Regions from separate parts of the Pseudomonas sp. A125 genome, predicted to be linked through region 2. Evidence: predicted binding sites of a transcription regulator. Region 2 holds the regulator's gene; the other holds the start of a gene.
What was found. Region 2 encodes FliA, which starts transcription of late flagellar genes. Its sites were predicted from a motif close to CTAAAGTTTNNNNNNNNNNNGCCGNTAA; they were not measured.
Positions count from the first base shown of each region.

Region 1: ACZRN6_RS12845 (flagellar protein MotY) is a predicted target of FliA. The motif match lies at 1,600-1,627, and genes of this name have one in related genera.

Region 1 is NZ_JBUZVP010000008.1:47,537-58,692, forward strand. Features, by position in the region: gene ACZRN6_RS12840 (argininosuccinate synthase) at 1-498, opposite strand, end outside; gene ACZRN6_RS12845 (flagellar protein MotY) at 628-1,536, opposite strand; gene pyrC (dihydroorotase) at 1,693-2,739, shown strand; gene rnt (ribonuclease T) at 2,736-3,413, shown strand; gene ACZRN6_RS12860 (peroxiredoxin) at 3,667-4,269, opposite strand; gene ACZRN6_RS12865 (bacterioferritin-associated ferredoxin) at 4,513-4,731, shown strand; gene bfr (bacterioferritin) at 4,932-5,402, shown strand; gene grxD (Grx4 family monothiol glutaredoxin) at 5,481-5,819, opposite strand; gene ACZRN6_RS12880 (molybdopterin oxidoreductase family protein) at 5,919-8,015, opposite strand; gene argF (ornithine carbamoyltransferase) at 8,458-9,378, shown strand; gene ACZRN6_RS12890 (ABC transporter ATP-binding protein) at 9,375-10,421, shown strand; partial or broken gene ACZRN6_RS12895 (outer membrane lipoprotein carrier protein LolA) at 10,430-10,510, shown strand; gene ybaK (Cys-tRNA(Pro) deacylase) at 10,524-10,994, opposite strand.
Region 2 is NZ_JBUZVP010000024.1:99,925-111,080, reverse strand. Features, by position in the region: gene flhB (flagellar biosynthesis protein FlhB) at 1-659, shown strand, start outside; gene ACZRN6_RS26955 (DUF6124 family protein) at 857-1,138, opposite strand; gene ACZRN6_RS26950 (hypothetical protein) at 1,589-1,816, shown strand; gene ACZRN6_RS26945 (S-type pyocin domain-containing protein) at 1,813-3,285, shown strand; gene ACZRN6_RS26940 (DUF6392 family protein) at 3,285-3,764, shown strand; gene flhA (flagellar biosynthesis protein FlhA) at 3,961-6,075, shown strand; gene flhF (flagellar biosynthesis protein FlhF) at 6,087-7,403, shown strand; gene fleN (flagellar synthesis regulator FleN) at 7,510-8,343, shown strand; gene fliA (RNA polymerase sigma factor FliA) at 8,340-9,080, shown strand; gene ACZRN6_RS26915 (chemotaxis response regulator CheY) at 9,251-9,625, shown strand; gene ACZRN6_RS26910 (protein phosphatase CheZ) at 9,644-10,432, shown strand; gene ACZRN6_RS26905 (chemotaxis protein CheA) at 10,444-11,156, shown strand, end outside.

The DNA.
Region 1 (11,156 bases), on a different contig from region 2:
GATGTTGTGCTTTTCGGCGTAATCCATCAGTTTTTCACGGGACAGCAGGTCCCATTCACGCCACGGAGCAATCACTTTTACGCCTGGCTTCAAGGCATAGGCGCCCAGTTCGAAACGCACCTGGTCGTTACCCTTGCCGGTGGCGCCATGGGAGATGGCGTCGGCGCCGGTTTCGTTGGCGATTTCGATCAGGCGCTTGGCGATCAGCGGACGTGCGATGGAAGTACCCAGCAGGTACTCGCCTTCGTAGACGGTGTTGGCGCGAAACATCGGGAAAACGAAATCGCGGACGAACTCTTCGCGCAGGTCGTCAATGTAGATCTCTTTCACGCCCATGGCTTGCGCCTTGGCACGTGCAGGTTCGACCTCTTCGCCCTGACCCAGGTCAGCGGTGAAGGTCACCACTTCACAGTTATAAGTATCCTGCAGCCACTTGAGGATCACCGAAGTGTCCAGGCCGCCGGAATACGCGAGAACGACCTTGTTTACGTCGGCCATGCCATCACTCCACGGGGTTGTACGGAAAGGCGTCGATTCTACCGATCAAAACCGTGAAATTACAGAGGCGCGACAGCAAATGAAGATAAAGCGACAGATTATGTCGAGTGAGCGACCCAGCGCCGCACCTTATGAGGTGGCGGCCGCGTTGCCGGGTGCCTTGGCTTGGGGCGCCGGTTTCTCGGGGGCTGCCACCCGTTCGAGCTGAATATTCACCCGGCGATTTTTTGCCCGGTTGGCCGCATTGGTGTTCGGCGCCAGCGGGTAGCTTTCGCCATGAAAACGCAGGGTAATCTGCGATTCCTGGATGCCATTGGCCTTGAAGTAGTCCATCACCGCCAACGCGCGACGCCGCGAGACATCACGATTGGTCAGGCGATTGCCACTGTTGTCGGAGTGACCGTTCAGCTCGACGTGGTTGACCGTGGGGTCGGCTTTCATGAACTCGAGAATCACCGAGAGCTTCTTCTTCGCCGCCGCATCCAGTTCAATGCCACCACCGGGGAAGCCCACTTCGGTCTGTTTGACCTGCTCGTAGTTCATCGGCAGCAGCTTGGTGGTACACAGCTGATAGTCGTTGTAGGCCTTGTTGAATTTCACCGGCAACAGGCGAATCTCGGAGTAGCCTCCTTCGCGCCCATAGTGCCGCACAGTCGGGCTGCGGCCTTCGAGCAAACCGGTGAACAAGCGCCCGGCCTGGGCCTGGGAGCTGTTAAACAGTACGTCACCACTGCCGACACGCACCGCGCCCAGGTTGATATCACCGCGCCCCGGTTGCCACGGCGCAGCTGCCGCGAGCAGGGTCGCGGAACCGGCGCCCAACGAACCGTTAAAGGCTTTCAGACGAAACGTCGCCTGCTCGCCGGCCCGGCGCACGAACTCGCCCGAGCCAAAATCGGTGATCGGCTGGGTCAGGCGGCACTCGAATTTATCGCCCTCCACTTTCCACTCAATATTCTCCAGACGTGTCTGGAACGTGAGGGCCATGGCGGGCAGGCTCGCGAACACACTGAGCAGGGCTAGATAATGCTGGCGCACGGGCGGCTCCACTGGTTTCTACAACACATCAAGGCGTCATACATCGTTAAGGCATACCCAGGGATATCGGTCGCATCCTGCAAAACTTGATAGCGAGTGCCTGCAAGAGTCTTTTCCGGTAGCATTCCCACCAGATTGACCCGCCTGGAATCCCCAATGTCCGACCGCCTGACCCTGCTGCGTCCCGACGACTGGCATATTCATCTTCGCGATGGTGCTGCGTTGCCCCAAACCGTGGCCGATGTAGCGCGCACGTTTGGCCGCGCCATCATCATGCCTAACCTGGTACCTCCGGTGCGTAACGCCGCGCAAGCCGACGCCTATCGCCAGCGTATCCTCGCTGTACGACCGGCCGGCAGCCGCTTCGAACCGTTGATGGTGCTGTACCTCACCGACCTCACTAAGCCCGAAGAAATTCGCGAGGCCAAGGCCAGTGGTTTCGTGCACGCCGCCAAGCTGTACCCGGCCGGCGCGACCACCAACTCCGATTCCGGCGTGACCAGTATCGACAAGATCCTGCCGGCCATCGAAGCCATGGCCGAAGTGGGCATGCCGCTGCTGATCCACGGTGAAGTCACCCGGGGTGATGTGGATGTGTTCGATCGTGAAAAGATCTTCATCGACGAACACATGCGCCGCGTGGTCGAGTTGTTCCCGACCCTCAAGGTCGTGTTCGAACACATCACCACCGCTGAGGCCGTGCAGTTCGTCACCGAGGCTTCGGCCAACGTCGGCGCGACCATCACCGCGCATCACCTTTTATACAACCGCAACCACATGCTGGTGGGCGGGATTCGGCCGCACTTCTATTGCCTGCCGATTCTCAAGCGCAACACGCACCAGGTGGCGCTGCTTGATGCCGCCACCAGTGGCAGCGAGAAGTTTTTCCTCGGCACCGACTCTGCACCTCACGCCCAACACGCCAAGGAAGCTGCGTGTGGGTGTGCCGGCTGCTACACCGCCTATGCGGCAATCGAGTTGTATGCCGAAGCGTTCGAACAACGCAACGCCCTGGACAAGCTTGAAGGGTTCGCCAGCCTCAACGGCCCGCGCTTCTATGGCCTGCCGGCGAATACTGATCGCATTACCCTGGTCCGTGAAGACTGGACCGCCCCCACCAGCCTGCCGTTTGGCGAGCTGACCGTTATCCCGCTGCGCGCCGGTGAAACACTGCGCTGGCGCCTGCTGGAGGAACACCCGTGAGTGAAGACCATTACGACGACGACCAGGAACACGGCGGCGGTGGGGGCGGTTCCCGTCACCCGATGGCCGAGCGTTTTCGTGGCTACCTGCCGGTTGTCATCGACGTAGAAACCGGTGGTTTCAATTGCGCCACCGATGCGTTGCTGGAAATTGCTGCCACGACGATCGGCATGGATGAACAGGGTTTCGTGTTCCCGGAACACACCCACTTCTTCCGCGTCGAGCCGTTCGAAGGCGCCAACATCGAAGCGGCCGCCCTGGAGTTCACCGGAATCAAGCTGGACCATCCGCTGCGCATGGCAGTCAGTGAAGAAGCGGCGTTGACCGACATCTTCCGTGGCGTACGCAAGGCCTTGAAGGCCAATGGCTGCAAACGCGCGATCCTGGTGGGCCACAACAGCAGCTTCGACCTGGGCTTCCTCAACGCCGCCGTGACGCGCCTGGACATGAAGCGCAACCCGTTTCATCCGTTCTCCAGCTTCGACACCGCCACCCTCGCAGGCTTGGCCTATGGCCAGACCGTGCTGGCCAAGGCGTGCCAGGCTGCCGGTATCGACTTTGACGGTCGCGAGGCCCACTCGGCCCGCTACGACACCGAGAAGACAGCCGAGCTGTTCTGCGGCATCGTCAACCGCTGGAAACAAATGGGCGGCTGGGAAGACTTCGGCGACTGAAGCTGACCCAAACAAGACCTCTGCAGCGAGCGGGCTTCTGTGACGAGGGGGCTTGCTCGCGCTGGGCTGCGTAGCGGCCCCGATAACCCCGCCGTGGTTAACCTGTTAAACCGCGGTGTCAGGTTCTGGGGCCGCTTCGCAGCCCAGCGCGAGCAAGCTCGCTCGCCACAACAGCTTGCTCGCCACAAAACCAAATGCAGCACATAAAAAAACCGGCCTTCTCAGGCCGGTTTTTTTGTACCGCGAAGCTGGCTTACAACTTGCCAGCGTTCTCGGTCAGGTAAGCCGCAACGCCTTCTGGCGAAGCGTTCATGCCTTTGTCGCCTTTTTTCCAGTTGGCAGGGCAGACTTCGCCGTGCTCTTCGTGGAATTGCAGAGCGTCGACCAGGCGGATCAGCTCTTCCATGTTACGGCCCAGCGGCAGGTCGTTGATGATCTGCGAGCGCACAACGCCCTTGTCGTCGATCAGGAACGCGCCACGGAAGGCCACGCCGCCTTCGGACTCAACGTCGTAGGCCTTGGCGATGTCGTGCTTCATGTCGGCAGCCATGGTGTATTTGACTTTGCCGATGCCGCCATCATTGATGGCGGTGTTGCGCCAGGCGTTGTGGGTGAAATGGGAGTCGATGGAAACGGCTACCACTTCAACGTTACGCGCCTTGAAGTCGTCCATGCGGTGATCCAGAGCGATCAGCTCCGAAGGGCAGACGAAGGTGAAGTCCAGCGGGTAGAAGAACACCAGGCCGTATTTGCCTTTGATGGCTTCAGACAGTTTGAAGCTGTCTACGATTTCGCCATTGCCGAGGACGGCAGGTACGTCGAAATCCGGGGCTTTTTTGCCGACGAGTACGCTCATTGGGTATCTCCTGATGGTGGTGACTTGAAGTAAAAGGATCCCTTCCAGTGTGCCGTGGGTAGACGACAGCCCTGTGACGGGATCACGCTTCGTGAAGACCGACCATCATACACGGCTCGGGAAAAAACCGTTCGTCAGTGGGTAATCATTCTGACCCAAACCATCGAGAAACTACTTTGACAATCATTCTCGTTAACATTAAGATCCATCGCACTTAAGCCTTACCCGCGATGGTTCTCCCTTATGTATGTCTGCCTCTGCACTGGCGTCACCGACGGACAAATCCGCGAAGCAATCTATGAAGGTTGCTGCAGCTACAAGGAAGTACGTGAAACCACCGGCGTTGCCAGCCAATGCGGCAAATGCGCCTGCCTCGCCAAGCAAGTGGTACGGGAGACCCTGACGCAGCTGCAAACTGCCCAGGCTGCGATCCCCTACTCAGCAGAATTTACACACGCTTAATCGGCGTGTTTTAAAGAACCGGACTTAGTGTCCGGTTTTTTTATGCCCGCAATTCAAACAGTTAGCGCGAAGACGCGGAACACAAACATTCTTATTCCGATTAATTTTCATTTATTATTCAATAACTTAGGTTTGACAGTAGTAAATGCGCAGCTCAAACTCCGCCTTATATACAGCTAATACAGGGCAGGACCCCCATCATGAAAGGCGACATTACAGTCATCCAGCAACTCAACAAAATCCTTGCCAATGAACTGGTCGCGATCAATCAGTACTTCTTGCATGCGCGCATGTATGACGATTGGGGCCTGGAAAAGCTGGGCAAGCGTGAATACAAAGAATCCATCAAGGCCATGAAGGACGCAGACGCGCTGATCAAGCGCATCCTGTTCCTGGAAGGCCTGCCGAACGTGCAGGACCTGGGCAAGCTGAACATCGGCGAGCACACCCAGGAAATGATCAACTGCGACCTGAACTTCGAGCGCAAGAGCCACGCTGACCTCAAGGCCGCCATCGCGCATTGCGAAACCAAGGGCGACTTCGGCAGCCGTGAACTGCTGGAAGATATCCTTGAAGACCAGGAAGAACACATCGACTGGCTCGAAACCCAAATCGGCCTGATCGGCAAAGTGACTATCGAGAATTACCTGCAATCGCAGATGGGTGAATAACCCTTAATTCCCAGCCACTAAAAAGCCCCGCTCTCTTTCGAGAAGCGGGGCTTTTTTATTGCCGCTACCTGGAATAAATCAGGCTTCGGTCTTCGCAGCGGCTTTTTCTGCTGCGTCTTTGATCAGTGCCTGCAACGAACCATCGGCCGCCATTTCGGTGATGATGTCGCTACCGCCGACCAGCTCACCGGCAACCCACAGCTGCGGGAAGGTTGGCCAGTTAGCGTACTTCGGCAGGTTGGCGCGGATTTCCGGGTTCTGCAGGATATCCACGTAGGCGAATTTCTCGCCACATTGCATGATTGCCTGGGAAGCCTTTGCGGAGAAGCCACACTGGGGAGCGTTAGGTGCGCCCTTCATGTAAAGCAGAATAGTGTTGCTGGCAATCTGCTCTTTGATCGTTTCGATGATATCCATGGAACACCTCGGCTGGAACTTTCCGACTCATGGGTCGGCACGGTGGCGCATTGTAACGCAAACCCCAGCGTGACGCTCGGACTCCCCGACAGACAATCCCTACGCCGCTGCCACCCGCACCGGCACACCGTTCAACGCCGCGTTGCCCGACAGTTCATCCAGTTGCCGCTCATCCGTCAGGTCATTCGCACTCGCCCCTGGCTGCCCGCTGGCGATGGTCATCTGCACGCCCGGGCGGCCATGGCCCCAGCCGTGGGGCAGGCTGACCACGCCAGGCATCATGTCCAGGCTGGCCAACACTTCCACTTCGATCATGCCGATGCGCGAACTCACACGCACCCGCTGCCCGTCGATAAGCTGACGGTGGGCCAGGTCGTCGGGATGCATCAGCAACTGGTGGCGGGGTTTGCCTTTCACCAGCCGGTGGTAGTTGTGCATCCAGGAGTTGTTGCTGCGTACATGCCGGCGGCCAATCAGCAGCAACTCATTCACCTCGGGCACTGGTTGCGCGGCAAAGCGTGCCAAGTCTGCGAGGATCACCGGCGGGGCGGCCTGCAAACGGCCATTGGCGGTTTTCATGCGGCCCGCCAGGTTGGGCTTCAGCGGCCCCAGGTCCAGGCCGTGAGGATGATCGGCCAGCTCGGCAATGGACAACCTGTCGCCATAAGGCCCGGCCCGCAGCCCAAAGTCGATCATCTGCGCAGGCGGCAGGGTTGGCTTGAGCGCAGTGCCGGTTTTCGCCGCAAACGCCTGGGCCAGTCCGACGAATATTTCCCAGTCATGCAACGCGCCCTCGGGTTTTGGCAGAATGGCGCGATTGAAGCGGGTGACGTTGCGCACCGCGAACATATTGAACGTGGTGTCGTAGTGATCGTTTTCCAGCGCCGAGGTGGACGGCAGGATCAGGTCGGCATAGCGCGTGGTTTCGTTGATATACAGGTCGATGCTTACCATGAACTCCAGGCCCTCCAGCGCCTGCTCCAACTGCCGGCCATTCGGTGTGGACAGCACCGGATTCCCCGCCACGGTTACAAGGGCGCGGATTTGCCCTTCGCCCTCGGTAAGCATTTCTTCGGCCAATGCAGAAACCGGCAACTCGCCACCGTACTCCGGCCGCCCGGAAACCCGGCTCTGCCAGCGATTGAAATGGCCGCCGGAGGTGGAAGCCACCAAGTCGACTGCCGGCGTGGTGCACAAGGCGCCACCGACTTGATCCAGGTTGCCGGTGACCAGGTTGATCAACTGCACCAGCCAATGGCACAGCGTGCCGAACGCCTGGGTCGAGACGCCCATGCGGCCATAACACACTGCCGTGTCGGCCGCGGCAAAATCCCGCGCCAACTGGCGGATCTGCTCGGCGGGCACTGCGCATTGGCGGCTCATGGCTTCAGCAGTGAATCCGGCGACGGCGTGGCGTACTTCATCCAGGCCGTCCACTGGCAGGTGACTGTCACGGGTGAGGTTTTCGGCAAACAGCGTATTGAGCAAGCCGAACAACAACGCCGCATCGCCGCCCGGGCGCACAAAAAGATGTTGGTCAGCCATCGCCGCCGTCTCGCTGCGCCGTGGGTCAACCACCACGACTTTGCCGCCGCGGGCCTGAATGGCCTTCAAACGTTTCTCTACATCCGGCACGGTCATGATGCTGCCGTTGGACGCCAGCGGGTTGCCACCAAGGATCAGCATGAAGTCGGTATGGTCGATGTCCGGGATCGGCAGCAACAGGCCGTGGCCGTACATCAGGTGGCTGGTGAGGTGATGGGGCAGTTGGTCCACCGAGGTCGCAGAGAATCGATTACGGGTCTTGAGCAGGCCCAGGAAGTAATTGCTGTGGGTCATCAGGCCATAGTTGTGCACGCTCGGATTGCCCTGGTACACCGCCACCGCGTTCTGCCCATGGCGCGCCTGGATGCCCGCGAGACGCTCGGCTACAAGCGCAAAGGCGTCTTCCCACGGGATAGGCTGCCATTCGCTGCCCACCCGCAGCATGGGCTGGTGCAGACGGTCCGGGTCATTCTGGATATCTTGCAGGGCTACAGCCTTGGGGCAGATATGGCCACGACTGAAGGTGTCCAGCGGGTCACCCTTGATCGAGGTGATCGCAAGGCTCCCGTCTTCGCCCTGGGTGGTTTCCAGTGTAAGGCCGCAGATGGCTTCGCACAGATGGCAGGCACGGTGGTGGAGAGTCTTGGTCATGGCCAGTCTCTTTATTGTGGGCTGGGCGCTTCGGAGAAAAACTATGGCCCGCCCTCGCGAGCAGCGCCAGCAACGTTCGTCGTGTGAATCCACCGGCATCAGGCCAGGCCATGAGGAAACATCAGGAAATGTTTCAGCGCCCTCCGACAGCCCACTGAAACCGACGCACCTTGGCCTGCGCCCGCCTTCGTGCATTGCAAAGTGGCGCAGCGCCAGTGTACAAATGAGCGACTGCTGTCAGGAAACAGGCTTCAAAAGCGCCCTCCCCGCGTCCTTGAACTCCCCTAAAACTGTAGCCCTATTGGTAAGACGCGACATTTAATGTCAATATCGCGCCTCCCCCTATTTCGTCGCCCCGTGCGGCTTTCGCCGCAGGTCTCGCCCGTTTTCAAAATAAACAAGGCTTTGAGTATCTGCGGTCTGTTGCAAAAGGTAGTTAATGATGAGCGCAAGGCACTTTCTCTCCCTGATGGATTGCACGCCCGAAGAGCTGGTCAGCGTGATCCGTCGAGGCATTGAGCTTAAAGACCTGCGTAACCGCGGCGAACTGTTCGAGCCTTTGAAAAACCGCGTGCTCGGGATGATTTTCGAGAAGTCGTCGACCCGTACCCGCGTGTCCTTCGAAGCCGGCATGATCCAGCTCGGCGGCCAGGCTATCTTCCTTTCGCCTCGCGATACCCAACTGGGCCGTGGCGAGCCGATCAGCGATTGCGCGATTGTGATGTCGAGCATGCTCGATGCGGTAATGATCCGTACCTTCGCCCACAGCACCCTGACCGAATTTGCCGCCAACTCCAGCGTGCCCGTAATCAACGGTCTGTCCGATGACCTGCACCCGTGCCAGTTGCTGGCCGACATGCAAACCTTCCTCGAACAGCGCGGCTCGATCCAGGGCAAGACCGTGGCCTGGATCGGCGACGGCAACAACATGTGCAACAGCTATATAGAAGCGGCGATCCAGTTCGACTTCCAATTACGTGTTGCCTGCCCCGAAGGCTATGAACCGGACGCAAGGTTCCTGGCACAAGCCGGCGAGCGCGTAACCATCGTGCGCGACCCGCGTGACGCAGTGATCGGCGCGCACCTGGTGAGCACCGACGTCTGGACCTCCATGGGCCAGGAAGAAGAAACCGCCAAGCGCCTCAAGCTGTTCGCACCGTTCCAGGTAACGCGTGCCCTGCTCGATTTGGCAGCGCCAGACGTGCTGTTCATGCATTGCCTGCCGGCCCACCGTGGTGAAGAAATCAGCCTCGACCTGCTGGACGATCAACGTTCGGTCGCCTGGGCCCAGGCAGAAAACCGCCTGCACGCCCAAAAGGCCCTGCTCGAATTTCTGGTTGCGCCAGCGTACCGCCCTGCATGAGCCAGCCACTTTTGCTGAACCTACGCAATCTGGCATGCGGTTATCAGGATCAACGGGTGGTGCAGAACCTCAACCTGCACCTTAACGCCGGCGACATCGGTTGCCTGCTGGGCTCGTCGGGCTGCGGCAAGACCACCACCCTGCGAGCAATTGCCGGGTTTGAGCCGATACACGAAGGTGAAATCAGCCTGGCGGGCGAGGTCATCTCCAGCGCCGGTTTCACTCTGGCCCCGGAAAAACGTCGGATCGGCATGGTGTTCCAGGACTACGCGCTGTTTCCGCACCTCAGCGTGGCCGACAACATCGCCTTCGGCATTCGCAAACACCCGCAAAAAGAGCGGGTGGTCGCCGAATTACTGGAACTGGTGAACCTTAAGAATCTGGGCAAGCGTTTCCCCCACGAACTCTCCGGCGGCCAGCAACAGCGGGTCGCCCTGGCCCGCGCCCTGGCACCGGAACCGCAACTGTTGCTGCTCGACGAGCCCTTCTCCAACCTCGACGGCGAACTGCGGCGCAAACTAAGCCATGAAGTGCGCGACATTCTCAAGGCGCGGGGCACCAGTGCGATCCTGGTGACCCATGACCAGGAAGAAGCCTTTGCCGTGAGCGACCATGTCGGCGTGTTCAACCAGGGACGCCTGGAGCAGTGGGATACGCCCTACAACCTCTACCACGAACCGCAAACACCCTTCGTCGCCAGTTTTATTGGCCAGGGTTACTTCATTCGCGGGCAGTTGAACACGGCGGATTCGGTCAGCACCGAGCTGGGCGAGTTGCGCGGCAACCGCGCGTACCCCTGGCCTGTCGGCGGCGCAGTGGATGTATTGTTGCGCCCGGACGACATCGTCTATGCGCCGCACAGCGCCTTGAAAGCGCGGATTGTCGGCAAGACGTTCCTCGGGGCGTCGACCCTGTATCGCCTGCAGTTGCCTACAGGCGCGCAACTGGAATCGATCTTTCCCAGCCATGCCGACCACGTGGTCGGTGCCGATGTGGGCATACGCGTGGCAGCCGAGCACCTGGTGTTGTTCCAGCCCCTGTAAGAGCGAGCCTGCTCGCGAAAGTCGTTAACCATGACGCTGGCACCCTGAATCTACGCGGCGCCCTCAAGTTTTTCGCGAGCAAGCTCGCTCATAAAGAAAGCCTCACGCCCGGCCAATTTCCGCGAATTTGGCCTGGGTGTGTTCAGCCAGCACGGCCGCTGCCAACTCCACCTCAAGCCCCCTTCTGCCGGCACTGATAAAAATCGTCGGAAACGACTGCGCGGTCACGTCGACAAAAGTGCGCAGGCGTTTCTTCTGCCCCAGCGGGCTGATACCTCCCAGCAAGTAACCCGTCGCGCGCTGCGCCGCAGCCGGGTCAGCCATCTCGACTTTTTTCACTCCGGCCGCCTGCGCCAGCGCTTTTAAATCCAAACTTCCGACGACCGGCACAACCGCCACCAGCAGTTCTGCTTTTTCACTGCTGACCAGCAGGGTCTTGAACACCTGCGTCGGATCAAGCCCCAATTTTTCCGCGGCCTCCAGACCATAGGACGCGGCCTTGGGATCATGTTCGTAACTGTGGATTCGATGTTCGGCGCGAACTTTTTTCAACAGGTCCAATGCGGGCGTCATGCAGGCTCCAGGCTTGGCAAAAAGGTGAAAAAACAGATGGCCAATTCTAGGCCAACACGCGGCAAAAGGCTCTAGTCCGAAGCCCTCTGCCGTACCTGCGCGCTGCCCTCGCCAGCCACTCAAGGTGCCCACGCCACGATCATTCACCACACCAATAATTAC
Region 2 (11,156 bases):
TGGCGTTGACGGTATTGTCATCCGACATCGATGACTTGCTGCGCATTGCCCATGAACCGATCGAACTGGCGATCATCCACAGTGTGCAAGTGGTGGGCTGGAGTTCGCTGTGGATGGCCTGCGGGTTGATCATCATTGCCGCGGTGGATGCGCCGATCCAGCTGTGGGAAAGCCACAAGAAGCTGCTGATGACCAAGCAGGAAGTGCGCGACGAGCACAAGGACCAGGAAGGCCGCCCCGAGGTCAAACAGCGGATTCGCCAGCTGCAGCGCGAAATGTCCCAGCGCAAGATGATGGCCTCGGTGCCCGACGCCGACGTGGTCATCACCAACCCGACGCACTACGCCGTGGCGCTCAAATACGACCCGGAGAAGGGCGGGGCGCCGATGTTGCTGGCCAAGGGCAGTGATTTTACCGCGTTGAAAATCCGTGAAATTGCGGTGGCCAATGATATTTTGCTGCTGGAATCGCCGGAGTTGGCGCGGTCGATCTTCTACTCCACCGACCTGGACCAGGAGATCCCGGCCGGGTTGTATCTGGCGGTGGCGCAGGTGCTGGCGTACGTGTACCAGATCCGCCAGTACCGCGCGGGCAAGGGCAAGCGTCCGGACCCGCTCAAAGACCTGCCAATTCCGCCGGATTTGCGTCGCGATTCTTGAGGTTGCTGAACAACCCTGCGGGCAGCCGCTTCGCTTTTTGTGGTGAGCGGGCTTGCTGTGGTGAGCGGGCTTGCCCCGCGCTGGGCTGCGCAGCAGCCCCATAACCGGCAACCTCATAGTGCCTGACACGCTGCAGTGATTTTTGCCGGGTCTGCTTCGCAGCCCAGCGCGGGGCAAGCCCGCTCACCACATGGTGTTTAGCGATACCTCATTGGCGCTGACTGCTCAATGTCATCCAGCACCCGATCTGCCAACAACCGCGCTACCTCAATCAGCTGCGCAATCCCCAGCGCGCCTTCCCGTTTTGATCCTTCCAGCTCAAAAGCAAAGTCGCAGGTCAGGGCGTGGGCCGAAGCCAGTGTTTCGGTGAGGTTGACCAGCAGGTCTTCGGTGCTGATGCCGTCGATGACGGTGAACAGCACGACGGGGGTGTTGTGGGTTTCGGAATCGAGTGGAGGGTTTGGTGTGGGTTTGATCATTGTGAAGCTCCTGAATTAAATGGAGCTGCCACTTATCGCCGCGACGCGATGGGGTGGTAGCTGTACGCAGGTTCGCGGACCGGGATCAGGAAACCGGCATACCCGAAGGTATCCCGCGCACAGCCACCATGGCGCCGCACAGTAGACGATAAAAAGGCGTCAACTGAAAGCGGACAATGGCGCTTTGCGCCTGAATTCACTCGGGCCGCGACGCCCGCCCGCTGCGTTTGCAGCGGTGCCCGAAGACTAGAGATCGACTTTCCCACCGGCAACCCTAAATACCTGTCGGACGTTTCGCGCACCCTTAAATACCTAGCTGAACGGTCAGTTGTTTGGCTTCAGGGTCTTCGTCAATATCCCCTGCGCGTCATTCAGGCGCGATCCCACGCCTCATGAATCAACACCCTCGCGGTGTTCGAGCCCGCTTGGGCGCCAGAAAAGGACAGCACAATGGAAGATGCAAAAACAGCAGGCCAGCACCTCGTGGACGAGTCCATGGCCAGGCAAGCTGCACGTCCCGTTAAAGCGACTTATGACTATGCAACATTGGGTTCCAATACTCGAATGCGCGGCGAGATAGTTACTGCCAGCACCGGTGTATTGATTGTTGAGTACGCAGACGGCGACGGTATCCCGGGTCTTCTGCAGCCCGGCTACTTGATAGAGAGCCAGATGTGAGGCGCTACAACATCACCGACGGGGCGAAAACCACGGCACGCGGTGTGGTTAAGGCCGGCCTTGATGGTGCAGAAATCGAAGGGAAGCTGATTGCCCGGGAAGGCGACAGAGTTGCCTGCCCAACCTGCGAAAGCCTGGGTGTTATCGAATGCATCGGCCCTCGTCTGGTTCAAACGTGGGAAGGGCGCCAAACGGCTCTGGACGGCGACCTGTGCCGATGTAAATGCAGCCCCCCGCCCACGTTGATCGCCAACCAAAGCCTGATGTACCAGAACCTGGAGCCGGCCCGGCAGCCCGGTGTTACTCCACGAAACATGCCGCCCGCAGACAGCTCGGCGCCTTCCCGATTCGTCACACCGACTATGACGAGTCGACCGGCAAGTATGTGCGTATTTGCCAAGTCCTGCGTTTCCGTGCGGGCCGGTTCGACAGCGGCGGGAGAGGCTCCCGAGCGTGCAGCCAATTTTGGCGCTGTAGCACTGATGGGCTCGACAGGTACGGGTGGCGCTGTCGGGCGTGTGGCAGGAACGCTGGGCGCGGATCTTGGTGCCTGGGCTGTTCGTGGACTTACCGGAGCTGCTGCCGGAGCCAGCTCTGCGTTCAATATCATGATGTTGGCTTTTTGGCCACGGGATATCGGGGATTCAACGCTGTACAGCCCGGAGCAATTGGCGAGCATGCAAGTTGCCAGTACCCGGGTGCGCTTCCAGTTTCGTCTGGATGAGGCTGGAGACATGCGGGTTTACGGCCTGCATACAAGGCCGGGCAGTGGCGCCGATCGTGTGCCGGTAACACAGGCCAGATGGAGCGCCGACAAGAGCGCGATGGTGGCTGTATTGGACGGTATTTCCATCATCTGGACGCCGAACAACGGCCCGGTGGTGAATGCGCCGACGCCTTATCCCGGTACCCCTGAGAGGTTGGATAACCTGCTGGTGCATCCGATTCCGGTGGGGCAGGAGACGGGGATTACGCACTATCCGGGACGGGATGCTGAGGACGTTACCTGGCAGGATACGATCATCACGTTTCCTGCTGATTCGGGTGTGCCGCCGTTGTATTTGGTGTTTGCCAAGCCGGCGGTAAAGCCGTTGGAGGTAGATACTTACGGTGCATTCAGTGGACGACCAAGAAACGGTTTACATGTGGATCACATGCCCTCTCAGGCCGCCTTGAAGCGTTATTTGGAAGCAAAAGCAGAGCTTGATGATGATGAAATCGGAGCATTAATGAGGAGTGTTGGCGGCATCGCTATTCCTGCACGGGTTCATCAAAGGTTTAGCGAGACATATGGCGGTAGAAATACTAAGGCTAGGCAACGTTTGGACGCCGGCGATCTGCGGGAAGCAGTTGAGAGTAATTTCGATGCAATAAAGCATTACCTGTTAGAGGAGGGGTACTCGGAGTCTGAACTTGAGGGCGCGCGTGCCAAACTGCACAAAGTAAATGAAGATCAGGGGTGGTACTGATGGACTCTTTCACAATAAACGGCTGGCTGGTGGGGCTTGGTCGCACCTATGGTGAGCTTGTCAGCGAAGGTGCAATTCTTAACCTTCCGTTGAAGCCAATGTTTGACACGCCTGACAATGAGGATTTACTTCAGAATCCTGCAGCTGGCGTGAAGCTATGGTTTTGGGCTGATTCCAAGCGCTTGAAAAAAGTAATGATCACTTTGATCCAGACAGTTGGCCAGCCGGTCTATACAGGTCAATTGCCTGAACCGTTCGGGCTGCATATGAACCGGGGTTCAGTGCGTAACGTTCTCGGGGAACCGAATGAGTCGAAACTCCCTGTCAAGCTTCCCGGTGGTCTTGGGATGCGAAGTGGCTCAGATACTTATTATCTGACTCAAGCGGCTTATCCTAACGTTAAGGTGACGTTCAGCTACCTCGAAAACCTGTCCGTGAACAACATTAGCTTCTCCCTGATCAAGGTCGACCAAGACTGATCGTTTTCGTACGCCCAAAGCAAAAAAGGGGGCGCATTTATTTCGTCGAAGATAAATGCGCCTACCCAACAAAAATCCTCCTCCCGTCCCCCTCAAGCAAAAGTTGGAAGGCTTCTTGCAATACCGCCTCCAGGACGCCTCCCGGCGTCAAAAGTTTGCTTCAAGGAAACGAGGAATACCGGTGGATCGTTCTCAAATGCTCAACACGGCCCGTGGCACCCTGACTGACCTCTCGCGGGGCAATCTGGGTGTGCCGTTGTTGTTGCTGGTGATGCTGGCAATGATGATGTTGCCGATGCCGCCGTTCCTGCTGGATGTGTTCTTTACCTTCAACATCGCGCTGTCCGTGGTGGTGCTGCTGGTGTGCGTATACGCCCTGCGGCCACTGGATTTCGCGGTGTTCCCGACCATCCTGCTGATCGCCACGCTGCTGCGCCTGGCGCTTAACGTGGCCTCCACCCGCGTGGTGATGCTCCACGGCCAGGACGGCCACGCCGCCGCAGGCAAGGTGATCCAGGCCTTCGGCGAAGTGGTGATTGGCGGTAACTATGTGGTCGGTATCGTGGTGTTCGCGATCCTGATGATCATCAACTTTGTGGTGGTGACCAAGGGCGCCGGGCGGATTTCCGAGGTGAGCGCACGTTTCACCCTCGACGCGATGCCCGGCAAACAGATGGCCATCGACGCCGACCTCAACGCCGGCCTGATCGATCAGAACCAGGCCAAGACCCGTCGCCTTGAAGTCGCACAGGAAGCCGAGTTCTACGGTTCCATGGACGGTGCCAGCAAATTCGTGCGCGGCGACGCCATCGCCGGCCTGCTGATTCTGTTTATCAACCTGATCGGCGGCATGGCGGTCGGTATCTTCCAGCACGGCATGAGCTTCGGCGACGCCGGCAAGGTTTACGCCTTGCTGACCATCGGTGACGGTTTAGTGGCGCAATTGCCATCACTGTTGTTATCTACAGCTGCGGCGATCATGGTCACCCGTGCTTCGGGCTCCGAAGACATGGGTAAGCAGATCAGTCGGCAGATGTTTGCCTCGCCCAAGGCGCTGGCTGTGGCGGCGGGCATCATGGCGATCATGGGCATCGTGCCGGGTATGCCGCATTTCTCGTTCTTGAGCATGGCGGCCTTGGCGGCAGGCGGTGCCTATCTGTTCTGGAAAAAGCAAAACAACATCAAGGTGATCGCCCAGCAGGAGGTCGCGCGCCAGCAGGAACTGCTGCCGTCACCGGCCCGCGCCCAGGAAACCAAGGAGTTGGGCTGGGACGACGTGACCCCGATCGACATGATTGGCCTGGAAGTCGGCTACCGCCTGATTCCGCTGGTAGACCGCAACCAGGGCGGGCAATTGCTGGCGCGGATCAAGGGCGTGCGCAAGAAGCTGTCCCAGGACCTGGGCTTTTTGATGCCCACCGTGCACATCCGCGACAACCTCGACCTGGCCCCGAGTGCTTACCGCCTGACCCTGATGGGCGTGATCCTGGCCGAAGCCGAGATCTACCCGGACCGCGAACTGGCGATCAACCCGGGCCAGGTATTCGGCAGCCTCAATGGCATTACCGCCAAAGATCCGGCTTTTGGCCTGGAAGCGGTATGGATCGAAATCAGCCAGCGCAGCCAGGCGCAGTCGCTGGGCTACACCGTGGTCGACGCCAGTACGGTGGTCGCAACGCACCTCAACCAAATTCTGTACAAGCACTCCCACGAGCTGCTGGGGCACGAAGAAGTCCAGCAACTCTTGCAATTGCTGGCCAAGGCCTCGCCCAAGCTCGCCGAAGAGCTGGTGCCGGGCGTGCTGTCCACCTCACAACTGCTCAAGGTGTTGCAAGCGCTGTTGGCCGAACAGGTGCCGGTGCGGGACATTCGCAGCATTGCCGAAGCCATCGCCAACAATGCCGCCAAGAGTCAAGATACTGCCGCCCTGGTGGCCGCCGTGCGCGTCGGATTGTCGCGTGCAATCGTCCAAAGCATTGTAGGGCTTGACTCCGAGCTGCCTGTTATCACCCTGGAGCCAAGGTTGGAACAAATATTGCTCAATAGTATTCAGAAGGCAGGGCAGGGCGCCGATGAAGGCGTGTTGCTGGAGCCAAGCATGGCTGAGAAGCTGCAGCGTTCGTTGATTGAGGCCGCGCAGCGCCAGGAGATGGAAGGCCATCCGGTGATCCTGCTGGTAGCAGGGCCCGTGCGGGCGATGTTGTCGCGGTTTGGACGCCTGGCTATTCCGAATTTGCACGTTTTGGCTTATCAGGAAATTCCTGACAACAAGCAAGTGACTATCGTCGCGACTGTAGGGCCCAACGGCTGAGGTAGTGGGATATGCAAGTGAAGCGTTTTTTCGCCGCCGATATGCGTCAGGCCATGAAACTGGTACGTGATGAGTTGGGCGCCGACGCTGCGATTATCGGTAACCGTCGTATTGCCGGCGGTGTCGAGCTGACGGCTGCCCTCGATTACAAGCCCTCGGCCCTGGCGCCGCGTGTGCCAAACATGGAACTGGAAGACGAGCTGCGCAAGACCGCTTCGCGCATTGTCTCGGCCCAGGCTGAACTGAGCATGCGTGGCGACAGCGACGCCACCACCAATCGCCAGCTGTTTGCCGGCCTGCCGCTGACGGCGTCCGAACCTCTGGTAGAACCGACGTTTGTTGAACCGCCACGTCCTGCTGCGCCCGCTCCGGCGCCAGCAGTAGATCAGCGCGTGTTCGACTCGATGCGTTTTGAACTCAATGGCCTGCGTGAACTGCTGGAAGTGCAGTTGGGCTCGCTGGCCTGGAACCAGTTGCAGGGCAGCCAGCCGCAGCAGGCCAACCTGTGGCGCCGCCTGCAACGCATCGGCCTGTCCGGCCCGTTGTCCCGCGACCTGCTGCAGCTGACCACCCAGATTGAAGAACCTCGTCAGGCCTGGCGCATGCTCCTGGCCCACCTGGCGCGGATGATTGTCACCCCGGAAATCGAACCCCTGGAAGAAGGCGGCGTGATTGCCATGGTCGGCCCTGCCGGCATGGGCAAGACCACCACCCTGGCCAAGCTGGCCGCGCGTTACGTGCTTAAGTACGGCGCTTCGAATATTGCCCTGGTGAGCATGGACAGCTACCGCATCGGCGCCCAGGAGCAACTCAAGACCCTGGGCCGCATCCTCAATGTGCCGGTGACCCATGTCGACCCGGGCCAGTCCCTGGCCAACGCCCTCGACCCGCTGCTGCGCAAGCGCGTGGTGTTGATCGACACCGCCGGCCTGCAAGCCAGCGACCCGGCACTGCGCATGCAACTGGAAAGCCTGGCCGGGCGCGGGATCAAATCCAGAAACTATTTGGTACTTGCTACCACCAGCCAGAAACAGGTATTGACCGCCGCCTACCACAGCTACAAGCGCTGCGGGCTGGCGGGCTGCATCCTGACTAAACTGGATGAAACGGCGAGCCTGGGCGAAGTATTGAGCCTGGCCATCAGCCATGAATTACCGGTCGCCTACCTGACCGACGGGCCGCGGATCCCGGATGATTTGCATCTGCCGCGCCGTCATCAGTTGGTCAGCCGGGCTGTCAGTGTGCAAATGCAGGAAGAACCGAGTGAGGAAGCGATGGCCGACATGTTCGCTGACCTCTACCACAGCCCGAACAAACGAGTCGGCTGAGGACAACATGAACACAGTGCAAAGTATCTACATCGATGGTCTGCCAGCAGTTCGCGCGGCCAACATATGTAGCCTGCGTCTAAGCAAGACAAGGTAAAGAAATAAAATGGGCAGCATGCATCCCGTACAGGTGATCGCGGTGACCGGCGGCAAAGGTGGCGTCGGGAAAACTAACGTGTCAGTGAATTTGTCCCTGGCCCTGGCAGAGCTTGGCCGTCGCGTCATGCTGCTGGATGCTGACCTGGGTCTGGCGAACGTCGACGTTCTGCTGGGACTGACGCCTAAACACACCCTGGCCGACGTCATTGAAGGCCGCTGTGAGCTGCGCGACGTGCTGTTGCAGGGCCCCGGCGGGATTCGCATCGTGCCGGCCGCTTCCGGCACCCAGAGCATGGTGCACCTGAGCCCGGCGCAACATGCCGGCCTGATTCAAGCGTTCAGTGACATCGGCGACAACCTCGACGTACTGGTGATCGACACCGCCGCCGGGATCGGTGAGTCCGTGGTCAGCTTCGTGCGCGCTGCGCAAGAAGTGTTGCTGGTGGTGTGCGACGAACCCACCTCGATCACCGACGCCTACGCCCTGATCAAACTGCTTAACCGTGACTACGGCATGAACCGCTTCCGCGTGCTGGCCAACATGGCCCAAAGCCCGCAGGAAGGGCGAAATCTGTTCGCCAAGTTGACCAAGGTCACGGATCGCTTCCTCGATGTCGCCTTACAATACGTTGGCGCAGTTCCTTACGACGAGTGCGTACGCAAGGCCGTGCAAAAGCAGCGTGCGGTCTATGAAGCGTTCCCTCGTTCGAAGTGCGCATTGGCGTTCAAGGCTATTGCCCAGAAGGTCGATACCTGGCCGTTGCCCGCCAACCCGCGCGGGCATCTGGAGTTTTTCGTCGAGCGATTGGTGCATCAGACGAGCGCAGGACCGGTGCTATGACAGCCAGCGGCTACAACCTTTACAAGAAGTCGGCACGTGACAGTCAGGTCGAATTGATCGAGCGCTATGCGCCCCTGGTCAAGCGCATTGCCTATCACTTGCTGGCGCGCCTGCCCGCCAGCGTGCAGGTCGAAGACTTGATCCAGGCCGGGATGATCGGCTTGCTCGAAGTGTCGACCAAGTACGACGCGAGCAAGGGCGCGAGTTTCGAGACCTACGCGGGTATTCGTATCCGTGGGGCCATGCTCGATGAAGTGCGTAAAGGTGATTGGGCGCCGCGTTCGGTACACCGCAATACGCGGATGGTAAGTGACGCAATTCGCTCAATTGAAGCAAAAACCGGTCGCGACGCTAAAGATCACGAAGTTGCGGCCGAACTCCAATTGAGTCTCGACGATTACTACGGGATTTTGAACGATACCTTGGGCAGCCGCCTGTTCAGTTTCGACGACCTGTTACAGGACGGCGAGCATGAAGGGCTGCACGAGGACGGCGCGAGTGCTCATCTCGAACCGTCACGCGACCTGGAAGATGAACGCTTCCAAAGTGCGCTGGCGGACGCGATTGCCAATTTGCCGGAGCGTGAGCGACTGGTGTTGGCGCTGTACTACGACGAAGAGCTGAACCTCAAGGAAATCGGTGAGGTCCTGGGGGTCAGCGAATCGCGGGTCAGCCAGTTACACAGCCAGTGCGCAGCCCGCTTGCGGGGGCGTTTGGGAGAGTGGCGAGCGCGCTGACAGGCAGTGTGGGGACACTGCGAACGATACCGTCCAGGCCTTGCGCCCGGACGGGCTTGGCCCGTGGTGCGCCCCCGGTAGTCCTTTTTGTGTAACGCCTGTTGATTGATATGGCGCGCCCAGGTGCTGGGCGCGTTTAAGACTGCTTGGAGGTCGAATTGGACAAGAACATGAAAATCCTCATCGTTGATGACTTCTCAACGATGCGGCGGATCATAAAAAACCTGTTGCGTGACCTTGGGTTCACTAACACGGTCGAGGCGGATGATGGCATTACAGCGATTCCGATCCTCAACAGCGGGAGCATCGACTTTCTGGTAACGGACTGGAACATGCCGGGCATGACCGGTATCGACCTGCTGCGCCACGTGCGCGCGGATGAAAAACTGCGCAGCCTGCCTGTGCTGATGGTGACCGCTGAAGCCAAGCGTGAACAGATCATCGAAGCCGCCCAGGCTGGGGTCAACGGCTACGTGGTCAAGCCATTCACTGCATTGGCGTTGAAAGAGAAGATCGAAAAAATCTTCGAACGCATCGGTCATTGATGCTGCCACGGGGGAGCTATGGAGCATAAAGAAACGTCACAGGGCGATTTTGAGTCGACCCTGAAAAAACATGCTCACCAACTCGTCGAAAGCCTTGAAAAAGGCCAGTTCGGTGACGCGGTGCAGTTAATCCATGAGCTCAACCAGACCCGTGACCGCGGCCTGTACCAGGAAGTGGGCAAACTTACGCGTGAGTTGCACAGTGCGATTGTCAATTTCCAGATTGACCCGCACATGCCCCAGGCCGAAGAAATCTCGCAGATCACGGATGCCACCGAACGCCTGTCCTATGTGGTCCGGCTGACTGAGGCGGCGGCCAACCGCACCATGGACCTGGTGGAAAACGCCACGCCTCTGGTCAACGGTATGGCCAGTGAAGCCAAGGCCCTGAGCAACGATTGGGGCCGGTTCATGCGTCGGGAAGTGGGCGCTGAAGAGTTTCGTGAACTGGCGCGCCGGGTCGAAGGCTTTTTGTCGCGCAGCGAGCAGGACAACCGCACGGTTTCCAGCAACCTCAACGACATCCTGCTGGCCCAGGACTACCAGGACCTCACCGGCCAGGTGATCAAGCGCGTCACCCAACTGGTCACCGAAGTGGAAAGCAACCTGCTCAAACTGGTGTTGATGGCGGGCCAGGTCGACCGGTTTGCCGGCATCGAACATGACCGCGAAGCGATCCTTTCTGAAAAAGATCCACAAAAACACCTCGCCAAGGGTGAAGGTCCGCAGATTCATGCCGATAAACGTGAAGACGTTGTATCCGGGCAAGACGACGTAGACGATTTGCTGTCCAGTTTAGGCTTCTAAGGAGCACACCCATGAGCTTCGGCGCCGATGAAGAAATCCTTCAGGATTTCCTTGTAGAGGCCGGCGAAATTTTAGAGCAACTGTCCGAACAACTGGTCGAGCTGGAAAGCCGACCGGATGATGCGAACCTGCTCAATGCAATTTTTCGCGGTTTTCACACTGTAAAAGGGGGCGCCGGCTTCCTCCAGCTCCATGAGCTGGTGGAGTGCTGTCACATCGCCGAGAACGTGTTCGACATCCTGCGCAAGGGTGAGCGGCACGTCGACTCGGAACTGATGGACGTGATCCTGGAAGCACTGGACGCAGTCAACGGCATGTTCAGTGAAGTGCGCGAACGTGCACCGATCACTGCCGCCACCCCGGAACTGCTGGCCGCCCTGGCGCGCCTGGCAGAACCTGCGGCCAACGCGCCGGTGGTTGTAGCGGTGGCCGAACCTGTCGCCGAGCCTGCGGGCGATGTGACCGACAGCGAATTTGAACAACTGCTGGACTCGCTGAACGCCATCAAGGCCCAAGCCGAAGTCCCCGTTGCCAGTGCGCAGGCCTCAGTGCCGACCTCTGAAGACATTACCGACGCCGAATTCGAGTCGTTACTAGACCAGTTGCATGGCAAGGGCCAGTTTGCCCCGGATGCGGTGGCCGCAGCGCCAGCGCCTACGCAAGCAGCGGCGCCTGCCAGCAATGAAATCACCGACGACGAGTTCGAAGCGCTGCTGGACCAGTT